DNA from 3 places in the Enterobacter sp. JH25 genome. Region 3 is predicted to be linked to each of the others. Evidence: predicted binding sites of a transcription regulator. Region 3 holds the regulator's gene; each other region holds the start of a gene.
The links. Region 3 encodes CRP, which controls carbon source genes, mostly activating them, when cyclic AMP is high. Its sites were predicted from a motif close to ATGTGANNNNNNTCACAT; they were not measured.

Region 1 (4,064 bases), 1.3 Mb from region 3:
TTTGAGTAACGTCGCCCCGCCGCCGCTGCCGTTGACCAGCTTTGACGGACAGCCGCAGTTAAGATCGACACCGTACGAGCCAAGCGCTACCGCGCGGGCGGCGTTTTCCGCCAGCCACTCAGGATACTGGCCGAGCAGCTGGACGCGCACCAGCGTACCGGAGGGGGTGCGGCTCTGACGATGCAGTTCCGGACAGAGACGATAAAATGATTTTTCTGGCAGCAACATATCGACCACGCGCAAAAACTCCGTCACGCAGAGATCGTAATCGTTCACCTCGGTAAGCAGCTCGCGCACGAGAGAGTCGAGCACGCCTTCCATCGGGGCCAGTAAAACACGCATTCTGAGTACCTGTGAAAAAAGACGCGCTATAGTAGCTGCTCTCCATGTATGTTGAAAGCCCGGCGTTCCATTCTGGAATGTCTGGTATGCCCAAAATTCATGATGTGATCCGTGGCACATTTTCAGGTTTAATTGTATGATGAATACGTCTCAGCAAGGACTTTCACCATGAGCAAATCACTGAATACTATCTGGCAATACCTTCGCGCCTTCGTCCTGATTTATGCCTGCCTGTACGCCGGCATTTTTATCGCGTCGCTGCTGCCTATTACCATCCCCGGCAGCATTATCGGCATGTTGATCCTGTTTGTGCTGCTGGCATTACAGGTGCTGCCTGCGAAATGGGTCAACCCGGGGTGCTTCGTTCTCATTCGCTATATGGCCCTGCTTTTTGTGCCTATCGGCGTTGGGGTTATGCAGTATTACGATGTGCTTAAGGCGCAGTTCGGCCCGATAGTGGTCTCCTGCGCCATCAGTACGCTGGTAGTTTTCCTGGTCGTCAGCTGGAGCTCACACATTGTGCATGGCGAACGTAAGGTCATCGGGGAGAAAACAAAAAAATGATGGCGAATATCTGGTGGTCCCTGCCGTTAACCCTGGTGGTGTTCTTTGCTGCGCGTAAGCTTGCGGTTCGTTTCAAAATGCCGTTGCTCAACCCGCTGCTGGTCGCCATGGTGGTGATTATTCCTTTTCTGCTGCTCACCGGCATTTCTTATGAACGTTACTTCGCCGGGAGCAAGATCCTCAACGATTTGTTGCAGCCTGCCGTGGTGGCGCTGGCGTTTCCTTTATATGAGCAACTGCATCAGATCCGCGCACGCTGGAAATCCATCATAACCATCTGCTTTGTGGGTAGCCTTGTTGCGATGATCACCGGTACCTCGGTGGCCTTATTGATGGGCGCATCGCCGCAGATCGCCGCCTCTATTCTGCCTAAATCCGTTACTACGCCGATTGCCATGGCCGTGGGCGGCAGTATCGGCGGCATTCCGGCCATCAGCGCCGTGTGCGTGATTTTCGTCGGTATCCTGGGCGCGGTGTTTGGTCATACGCTGCTGAATATCATGAAAATTCGTACCAAAGCGGCGCGCGGTCTGGCGATGGGTACCGCCTCGCACGCGCTGGGCACCGCACGCTGCGCGGAGCTGGATTATCAGGAAGGGGCATTCAGCTCCCTGGCGCTGGTGATCTGCGGGATTATAACCTCCCTGCTCGCGCCGTTTATCTTCCCGATTATTCTGGCAGTAATGGGCTAAAATTTGCGATGCGTCGCGCAAATTTCATTTTCATTTCATAAGTTGCATACATAATGAGATTTGGATCACATATAAAGGCCGTACGGCTCCGTACACTACCGATCCATTAACCTTGATGAGGCAACGTCATGCATCCACGTTTTCAAGCTGCTTTCTCTCAGCTTGCAGAGAATTTGCAATCAGCCCTGGCTCCGGTTCTGGCGGATGCGCATTTCCCCGCCCTGCTGACGGCAGATCAGGTCACGACGCTTAAACAGGCAACGGGGCTGGACGAAGACGCGCTGGCTTTCGCCCTGCTACCGCTGGCGGCTGCTTGCGCCCGCGCTGACCTTTCCCATTTTAACGTAGGCGCAATTGCGCGCGGCGTGAGCGGGACCTGGTACTTCGGCGGGAACATGGAGTTTCTCGGTGCGACCATGCAGCAAACCGTTCATGCGGAGCAGAGTGCCATCAGTCACGCCTGGCTGCGCGGCGAAAAGGCCCTGCGCGCCATCACCGTCAACTATACCCCTTGCGGCCACTGCCGCCAGTTTATGAATGAGCTGAACAGCGGTCTTGAACTGCGTATCAACCTGCCGGGACGCGCGCCGCATACGCTGGGTGATTACCTGCCGGATGCTTTTGGCCCTAAAGATCTTGAGATCAAAACCCTGCTGATGGACGAGCAGGACCACGGTTACGCGCTCTCAGGGGATGCGCTCAGCGAAGCGGCCATTGCCGCCGCCAATAAAAGCCACACGCCATACAGCAAATCACCAAGCGGCGTCGCCCTTCAGTGCCGCGACGGCCGCATCTTCACCGGCAGCTATGCAGAGAACGCCGCGTTTAACCCGACGCTGCCTCCGCTCCAGGGCGCCCTGAACCTGCTCAGCCTGAACGGGTATGACTACCCGGATATTCAGCGCGCGATCCTCGCTGAAAAGGCCGATGCACCGCTGATCCAGTGGGACGCGACCGCAGCCACGCTGAAAGCGCTGGGCTGTTCAACCATCGACCGCGTGCTGCTGGCATAATCTGTTCGGCGGGCAAATTTGCCCGCCAGTCTGACGAAAAACCCCTCAGTTGAATCGCTGTTTCTTGCGCTAACCAGGCGGGTACAGTAGCCTGAGGGAAATTTCATCATCGGTACGAGCCATCTGCATGTTAAAGCGCGTGTTTTACAGCCTGTCTGTCCTGGTCGGCATACTGCTGTTGATCGTGCTGGGTCTCGACCGCTGGATGAGCTGGAAAACAGCTCCCTACATTTTTGATGACCTACAGGACCTCCCCTACCGCCAGGTTGGCGTGGTGCTTGGCACCGCCAAGTATTACCGCACCGGCGTCATCAATCAGTATTACCGGTATCGTATTCAGGGCGCACTGAACGCCTATAACAGCGGCAAGGTGAACTATCTGCTGTTAAGCGGCGATAACGCCCTGCAAAGCTATAACGAGCCGGTGACGATGCGCAAAGACCTGATTGCCGCAGGCGTCGACCCGGCCGATATCGTGCTCGACTACGCCGGATTCCGCACGCTTGATTCCATCGTGCGTACCCGCAAGGTGTTCGACACCAATGATTTCATCATCATCACCCAGCGTTTCCACTGCGAGCGGGCGCTGTTTATCGCCCTGCATATGGGGATCCAGGCCCAGTGCTACGCCGTGCCGTCGCCAAAAGATATGCTGAGCGTACGCGTACGTGAGTTTGGCGCCCGTTTTGGCGCGCTGGCTGACCTGTACCTGTTCAAGCGTGAACCGCGCTTTTTAGGCCCGCTGGTGCCGATCCCAACGATGCACGAAGTGCCTGAAAATGCGCAAGGTTATCCGGCGGTGACGCCGGAGCAGCTGCTGGAAATGCAGAAGAAGTAATAACTGATGTCGGGTGGCGGCTTCGCCTTACCCGACCTACGATCGCGATTTTGTAGGCCCGGTAAGCGTCGCGCCACCGGGCAAAAAAAGGCCCGCTACGTGAGCGGGCCTTTCCATTCTGAAGAACTTATTTCTTACGCGCGTACTTCAGTGAATCCAGGGCAACCGCGAAGATAATGATCGCGCCCTTGATGATGTACTGCCAGTACGGGTTCACGCCGATGTAGGTCAGGCCGTAGTTGATCACGGTGAAGATGATCACACCGGTCACCACGCCCAGCACGGTACCCACGCCGCCGCTGAAGGAGACGCCGCCGACCACGCAGGCCGCAATCGCATCCAGCTCGTACATAAAGCCGAGGTTGTTGGTGGCAGAGCCGATACGGCCTGCTTCCAGCATCCCGCCGAAGGCGTAGAACACACCGGACAGGGCATAAATCATCAGCAGGTTCAGAGCCACATTGACGCCGGAGACTTTCGCCGCTTCCGGGTTACCCCCGATAGCAAAGATGTTTTTACCGAAGCGGGTTTTGTTCCACAGGATCCAGACGAACGCCACCGCAATCAGCGCATAGAAGGTGATATAGGAGAGACGGAAGCTGCCCAGCGCAACAA
Region 2 (4,064 bases), 2.2 Mb from region 3:
GCGCACGTGGTTTTTCTGGCGCAGCGGCTACCAAAGAGAGCCGCGCGGTGTTTATTCGCTCCGCACAGCAGATCGTCAGTCAATACGGCCTGGACGGGATCGATCTCGACTGGGAGTTCCCGGTCAACGGCGCGTGGGGCCTGGTCGAGAGCACCCCAGCCGACAGGGATAATTTCACCGCGCTGTTAAAAGAGATGCGTGACGCGTTTGGTAAGAAAAAACTGGTCACGATTGCGGTGGGCGCAAATGCAGAAAGTCCGAAAAGCTGGGTGGATGTGAAGGCCATTGCCCCCCTGCTCGATTACATCAACCTGATGACCTACGACATGGCGTACGGGACGCAGTATTTTAACGCGAATCTGTATGACTCCAGCGCCTGGCCAACGGTGGCTGCCGCAGACAAATACAGCGTTGATTTTGTGGTGAATAACTATCTGGCCGCCGGCCTAAAGCCGCAGCAAATGAACCTCGGAATCGGTTTTTACGGTCGTGTACCGAAGCGCGCCGTTGAACCGGGTATCGACTGGAGTAAACCGGACGCGCAAAACAATCCGGTCACCCAGCCCTACTTCGGGCCGCAGGAACTGGGCCTGTTCAAATCGCTTGGCTATGACCTGACCAAAGATACCTACGTGAAATACAACGATATCGTCCGCAAACTGCTAAACGATCCGCAGAAACGCTTTACCGAGCACTGGGACGAACAGGCGAAGGTGCCGTGGCTGTCGGTAAAATCCGCCGACGGGAAGGCGCTGTTTGCGATCTCCTATGAGAACCCGCGTTCCGTGGCGATTAAAGCAGATTACATCAAGGAGAAAGGTCTCGCCGGGGCGATGTTCTGGGAGTATGGCGCGGATGACAACAACCAGTTAGCGAAGCAGCTGGCGGAGTCGCTTGGGATCCCGCACTAAGGTGTAGTGTGCCGGGTGGCGGCTTCGCCTTACCCGGCCTACATGGGAGATTTATTTGAAGGTTGCAATCGGCTTCGGCGTGATGCCGAAGTCTTCTTTCAGTTCGCGCTTACTTTTCATCACCATCTGACCGTTAGTGTCGATGGTCATGTGCTGGGCGTTGGTATTGTGACGCGCCTGCCACAGCATCACCAGCTGCAAGCTGTTCTCTTTTTGCTCAGGTGTGAGCGCCACACCGTCCGGCCATTTTCCCAGCTCAACGGCCGTCACCAGGCGCTGATAAACCTCCGGGGTCATGCCTGCAATCATGTCATCAATATTCACGATCTCTCCCTTTCAAAGGAATAATTTGCTGAATCGTTTTTTCAACCCTTGGTCTGGTCGCCGTTTTCGTCATCGGTAAAGCTCATCGAAGCCGAATTTACGCAGAAACGCTCCCCCGTCGGCTGCGGGCCATCCGGGAAGACATGCCCGAGATGGGCGTCGCAATTCCCACAACGAATTTCGGTGCGCACCATGCCGTGCGAGGAGTCCGTCAGATAGCGGATCGCATCATCGCTGACAGGCTCGTAAAAGCTTGGCCAGCCGCAGCCAGAATCGTACTTAGTCTGGGAGTTAAACAGCGGTGCATCACACACCAGGCAGTGGTAGACGCCTTCCCGTTTATTGTGCAGCAAACGCCCGGTAAACGGCGGTTCCGTGCCGTGATTTTGCGTTACGTAAAACTGCATCTCTGTAAGGTTTTTTTTCAAATCGTCGGGGTTATGTTGGTTCGACATATGCTTACATCTCGCTGTTGAAACAGACATCTTTTAACCCAGATTCTAACAAAACATTAACACCCGCGCGTGCACTTTTGATCTAAACTTATGTGTCGCGAAAAGGCGGTCAGGCAATTGTGATCAATTTCACATTTTAATCCTGCAAGGCCTTTAAAATTCCGGGCGCAGCCCCCATGTGGTTGCTAGCTCAAAGGGAAAGTGAGGCGAGTCAGTCGCACAAACGTTAGTCACAGGATTGATTTGTCGCAATGATTGACACGATTCCGCTTGACGCTGCGTAAGGTTTTTGTAATTTTACAGGCAACCTTTTATTCACTAACAAATAGCTGGTGGAATATATGACTATCAAAGTAGGTATCAACGGTTTTGGCCGTATCGGCCGTATTGTTTTCCGTGCTGCTCAGAAACGTTCTGACATCGAAATCGTTGGTATCAACGATCTCCTGGACGCTGAATACATGGCGTACATGCTGAAGTACGACTCAACTCACGGTCGTTTCGACGGCACCGTTGAAGTGAAAGACGGCCACCTGGTTGTTAACGGCAAAACCATCCGCGTTACTGCTGAGAAAGACCCAGCTAACCTGAAATGGAACGAAATCGGTGTTGACGTTGTAGCTGAAGCTACCGGTATCTTCCTGACCGACGAAACTGCACGTAAACACATCACTGCGGGTGCGAAGAAAGTTGTTCTGACTGGTCCTTCCAAAGACAACACCCCAATGTTCGTTCGCGGTGCAAACTTCGAAACTTACGCTGGCCAGGACATCGTTTCCAACGCATCCTGCACCACCAACTGCCTGGCACCGCTGGCTAAAGTTATCAACGACAACTTCGGCATCATCGAAGGTCTGATGACTACCGTTCACGCTACCACCGCTACTCAGAAAACCGTTGATGGCCCGTCTCACAAAGACTGGCGCGGCGGCCGTGGCGCGGCTCAGAACATCATCCCATCTTCTACCGGTGCTGCTAAAGCAGTAGGTAAAGTACTGCCAGAACTGAATGGCAAACTGACTGGTATGGCGTTCCGCGTTCCAACTCCTAACGTATCCGTTGTTGACCTGACCGTTCGTCTGGAAAAAGCTGCTTCTTACGAAGAAATTAAGAAAGCAATCAAAGCTGCTTCCGAAGGCCCAATGAAAGGCGTTCTGGGTTACACCGAAGACGACGTTGTTTCTACCGATTTCAACGGCGAAGTGTGCACTTCCGTGTTCGATGCTAAAGCAGGTATCGCACTGAACGACAACTTCGTGAAACTGGTTTCCTGGTACGACAACGAAACTGGCTACTCTAACAAAGTACTGGACCTGATCGCTCACATCTCCAAATAAGTTGAGATGAGTGCTTGATCCTAAAAGGCGACTTCGGTCGCCTTTTTTATTGTTTTTAGACAGAGGATTGCTTAATGATTAATAAAATTTTTGCACTTCCGGTAGTCGAACAACTTACCCCTGTGCTCTCCCGCCGTCAGATTGACGGCGCCGATATCATCGTCGTCGATCATCCGCGCGTTAAAGCCTCCGTAGCGCTCAATGGCGCCCACCTGCTCTCCTGGAAACCAGAAGGCGAAGAAGAAGGCCTGTGGCTGAGCGAGGCCACCTCGTTCAAAAAAGGGGCGGCGATCCGTGGCGGCGTACCGATCTGCTGGCCATGGTTTGGTCCGTCAGCGCAGCAGGGATTGCCGTCTCACGGTTTCGCCCGTAACCAGCAGTGGACGCTGAAAGCCCACAACGAAGATGATAACGGCGCGGTGTTGACCTTTGAACTTCAGGCAAATGATGAAACGCGCGCCCTGTGGCCACATGAATTCACCCTCTATGCCCGCTTCAAGCTGGGTAAAACCTGCGAGATAGAACTGGAAGCGCACGGCGAATTCGAAACAACGTCCGCCCTGCACACCTATTTCAACGTAGGCGACATTCAGGCCGTTAAGGTGAGCGGACTTGGCGATACCTTTATCGACAAAGTGGACAACGCGAAAGAAGGCAGGCTGGACGACGGCGTTCAGAGCTTCCCGGACCGTACCGATCGCGTGTATCTGCACCCGGAAGCCTGTAGCGTCATCCACGACAGCGCGTTGAACCGCGGCATTGACGTGGTTCACCACCACCATAGCAACGTGGTGGGCTGGAACCCGGGCCCTGCCCTTTCCGTCAGCATGGCAGATATCCCGGATGACGGTTACAAGACCTTCGTGTGTGTGGAAACCGCGTGCGTGACCGCCCCGCAGAAAACCAGCGAAGAAAAACCGTCCCGCTTAGGCCAGACGATCAAGATTGTGAAGCGCTAATATTTATCAGGCACCATAAAAAACAAACGGGGCGCAAGCGCCCCGTTTTAAGACATCACGTTCTGGTCAGAACTTGTA
Region 3 (4,064 bases):
ATCGACCAGGCGGGCAATAATTAACTGATCGGCGTTGAGCGTAAGCAACTGCAGGGTGTACACCGCCGTTACCGTAAAGCCCACCGTCGCCCAGCCGTAGTTTTTACGGATGATCAGATAACTCACCATCGTAATCGCCAGCATGCCGACCAGCGTATACCCTTCCGGCACGTGGAAGTGCAACGTTACGCCCGCGATAATCAGCCCCGCCATCGTGCCGCCCGCCCGATGCAGAATGCGCACCCGCGTGGCGCCATAGCCGTTCTGGGTGACAAACAGCACGGTCATTAAGATCCAGTAGGGTTTCGGCAGGTGCAGGGCCATTCCCATCAGGCTGGCGATGCTGAGCATGACGCTAATTCTTGCGGCGTTGCGCAGGGCGGAAGACTTCAGTGACAGGTAGCTTTTGAGCGCAGGCAGCAACGGCAGTCGTTTTTGCTTATCGGCCATCAGGTCCCGGGTATAAAGCGGGCGCTGGGTGCGCAACACCCGGGCGATGCGGCTGAAATGCCAGGCGGCAAACTGCCCGACCGGGTTATCCGCGTGCTGACGCGCAATCTTTTCCAGCGCGCCGAGCTGTTTGTCCATGTTAAAGCGCGTCGGATAGCGGTGATAGAGGATATCGTCAGCCAGCACCCGCAGGCGCGCCGCGACGGTCTGCGCGTTCCAGCGGATCACCGCTTCCGCATGGCTGCGCTCCACCAGCTTTTGCACCTCTTCCGGATTATGAAGGCTGACGGAAATATGCTCCTGCAAATCCAGCCCGACCTGGAAGGTACGCAGCAGCCGCTTATATTCATGATTTTTGTTGGCGGCAAGCATGTGCAACTGCTGATAGCACTGGCTGATCAGATCCACCACTTTTTGCTGGCGTGCCAGCAGCGGCGGCAGGGATTTTTCCGGGTCGGTATGTTGCGTGAGCAGGGTGTATTTTGCTTCGCAGTATTCAGCAAGCTGCACGTAGAGCAGGCTCAGGGATTCGCGAAGCGGCTGTTCCCGCCACAACCAGAACCAGAACCAGTTAAACAGCCCGTACCACAGCGTGCCGAGGGCGTAGATCAGCAATGGCTCCCACACCGGCATATTGCCCGCAAGGCTTAAGGTGAAGATGGCGGCAATCAGCGACGCGGGAAGCAGGCGGGCGTGCAGCGAGCTGATTTCAGCGGTTACGCCAAGCGTCATCGCCAGCACGGTCAGGATCAGCGGCAGAGGAATGTCGCGGGCCAGTAAGAGTTGCACGGCAAGGCTACAGCCGGCAAACAGGCAGCCGCCAATAATCAGGCGTTTGAAAAAGCGTTTATGCGGGGTGTCCAGACCGGCAATGTTGCAGCAGGCGGGCACGAGGGAAAACAGCAGGCCTTGCTGAAGATGTCCGAGGATCAGGCCCACGGCCACGGGAAGACACAACACCAGCGTTTGTCGCAGTGCGTAGTTAACTTCCGGGTGATAGATCAGCCTGCGCCACATAAGGAGTAGAGACAAAAACGGCGTGCCACCCTGCGGCGGCACGCCGTTTTACCGGAATTAACGGGTCCCGTAAACCACGATGGTTTTACCGTGGGCGGAGATCAGGTTCTGGTCTTCCAGCATCTTCAGGATACGGCCCACTGTTTCACGGGAGCAGCCGACGATCTGACCGATTTCCTGGCGGGTAATTTTAATTTGCATACCGTCAGGGTGGGTCATGGCGTCTGGCTGTTTCGCCAGGTTCAACAGAGTCTGCGCGATACGACCGGTCACGTCCAGGAAGGCGAGGTTACCCACCTTCTCAGAGGTCACTTGCAGACGGCGTGCCATCTGGGAAGAAAGACGCATCAGGATGTCAGGGTTGACCTGAATCAGCTGACGGAATTTCTTGTAAGAAATTTCAGCCACTTCACATGCTGTTTTTGCACGAACCCAGGCGCTACGTTCCTGGCCTTCTTCAAACAGGCCCAGTTCACCGATAAAATCGCCCTGGTTCAGATAAGAAAGGATCATCTCTTTCCCTTCTTCATCTTTGATCAGCACGGCCACCGAGCCTTTAACGATGTAATACAACGTTTCCGCTTTTTCACCCTGGTGAATCAGCGTGCTCTTTGATGGGTACTTATGAATGTGGCAATGAGACAAGAACCATTCGAGAGTCGGGTCTGTTTGCGGTTTGCCAAGCACCATGCGCTGTTATCCTCTGTTATAAGCTGTCACCAGAGTCATAAGATGCATCCGGACTCTGGGGTTGCAATCGAATTCTTACCCATACCTGGGAAGTCGGCTGTCGTAACGTTTCGCAGCCAGTAAAGTTTGATGTCCTCTGCATACATGTGTAACGTCAATGTATTACTGTAGCATCCAGAGTGTTTTAGCATAGCTTTCGCCGCGTGTCTCCTGGTGTCTCGCTTCAGCATGACGCAGGTCGCCTTCCGTTGCGAGAAATGTAACGTACACGTAATCTGTCATAAAAAATGCAACGTTGGAGTGAGTGAATATGCAAGCGCGTGTGAAATGGGTTGAAGGGTTAACGTTCCTGGGCGAGTCTGCTTCCGGGCACCAGGTTTTGATGGATGGGAACTCCGGCGATAAAGCTCCAAGCCCGATGGAAATGGTGCTGATGGCGGCAGGTGGATGCAGTGCGATCGACGTGGTGTCGATCCTGCAAAAAGGCCGTCATGACGTGACCGATTGTGAAGTGAAGCTGACGTCAGAACGTCGCGAAGAGGCGCCACGTCTGTTCACGCATATTAATCTGCACTTTATCGTCACCGGCAAAGAACTGAAGGATGCGGCGGTCTCGCGTGCGGTTGACCTGTCAGCGGAGAAATACTGCTCTGTGGCGCTAATGCTGGAGAAAGCGGTAAACATCACCCATTCGTATGAAGTGATCGAGGCTTAATTTTTGGCGGGTGGCGCTTCGCTTACCCGCCCTACAAAAGCACGCCCGTAGGCCCGGTAAGCGCAGCGCCACCGGGCAAAACAACTCACGCGATTTGCTTTCCTTCCATCAGCCGCTGCACCAGCGGTGTCATGATCAGCTCCATTGCCAGCCCCATTTTTCCCCCGGGCACCACTAACGTATTCATGTGCGAAATAAACGAACCCTGTAGCATCGCCAGCAGCCAGGGGTAATCAATGCCTTCCAGGTTGCGGAAGTGGATCACCACAAAGCTCTCGTCCAGGGAAGGGATGCTTTTTGCCGCGAACGGGTTGGAGGTGTCCACGGTGGGGACGCGCTGGAAGTTAATGTGGGTTCGGGAGAACTGCGGCGTCAGGAAGTTGATGTAATCTTCCATGGAGCGCACCACCGAGTCCATGACCGCCTCTCGCGAATGGCCGCGCTCGCTCATGTCACGCGTCAGCTTCTGGATCCACTCAAGGTTAACAATCGGCACCACCCCCACCAGCAAATCCACGTGGCGCGCCACGTCGTGCTGAGGCGTCACCACGCCGCCGTGCAATCCTTCGTAAAACAGCACGTCAGTCGGTTCCGGCAGCGGCTGCCAGGGCGTGAACGTGCCGGGGACCTGGTTCCAGGGCACGGCTTCATCGTAGGTGTGGAGATACTTGCGGGACTGCCCGGTACCGCTTTGCCCGTATTCACGGAAGGTTTGCTCCAGCAGGCCGAAGTCATTCGCCTCCGGGCCAAAATAGCTGATGTGTTTACCCAGATCGCGCGCCTTGCGGATGGCCATATCCATCTCCGGGCGCGTGTAGCGGTGAAAGCTGTCGCCCTCTACCTCTGCCGCCCGTAAGTTAAGCTGGGCGAAAATCTTGCGGAAGGCGAGGCTGGTGGTAGTGGTTCCCGCCCCACTCGAACCCGTAACGGCAATAACCGGATGTCTGGCAGACATAGCAACTCCCTGACTGGAAAAGTGTAAAGATCAGCCGTGAAACGCGTTGCGTGGCATGATATTGACCGTCTCATGCAGTTCGGACCATACCAGCACCACGTCGCCGCTTTTAAGCTGGCGCTTCACATCGCTGACCTTTTGTTCAAGCGAACGTTCATGTTCACCATAATCGGTGCCTTCGCGCAAGACAAAGCTTTCAATCAGATTATCGAGCGTGTCGGGAGAGAGATCCTGCCA

Region 1: cdd (cytidine deaminase) is a predicted target of CRP. The motif match lies at 1,652-1,669, and genes of this name have one in related genera.
Region 2: msrB (peptide-methionine (R)-S-oxide reductase MsrB) is a predicted target of CRP. The motif match lies at 1,808-1,825, and genes of this name have one in related genera.

What each region holds. Positions count from the first base shown of each region.
Region 1 is NZ_CP091319.1:2,997,592-3,001,655, forward strand. It holds gene dusC (tRNA dihydrouridine(16) synthase DusC) at 1-342, opposite strand, end outside; gene L2Y28_RS14360 (CidA/LrgA family protein) at 511-906, shown strand; gene L2Y28_RS14365 (CidB/LrgB family autolysis modulator) at 903-1,598, shown strand; gene cdd (cytidine deaminase) at 1,727-2,611, shown strand; gene sanA (outer membrane permeability protein SanA) at 2,739-3,449, shown strand; gene mglC (galactose/methyl galactoside ABC transporter permease MglC) at 3,577-4,064, opposite strand, start outside.
Region 2 is NZ_CP091319.1:1,773,536-1,777,599, reverse strand. It holds gene L2Y28_RS08445 (glycoside hydrolase family 18 protein) at 1-911, shown strand, start outside; gene L2Y28_RS08440 (YeaC family protein) at 963-1,235, opposite strand; gene msrB (peptide-methionine (R)-S-oxide reductase MsrB) at 1,277-1,690, opposite strand; gene gapA (glyceraldehyde-3-phosphate dehydrogenase) at 2,032-3,027, shown strand; gene L2Y28_RS08425 (D-hexose-6-phosphate mutarotase) at 3,102-3,986, shown strand; gene L2Y28_RS08420 (MipA/OmpV family protein) at 4,053-4,064, opposite strand, start outside.
Region 3 is NZ_CP091319.1:4,265,583-4,269,646, reverse strand. It holds gene L2Y28_RS20630 (YccS/YhfK family putative transporter) at 1-1,467, opposite strand, end outside; gene crp (cAMP-activated global transcriptional regulator CRP) at 1,525-2,157, opposite strand; gene L2Y28_RS20620 (OsmC family protein) at 2,468-2,872, shown strand; gene L2Y28_RS20615 (phosphoribulokinase) at 2,958-3,827, opposite strand; gene L2Y28_RS20610 (YheU family protein) at 3,858-4,064, opposite strand, start outside.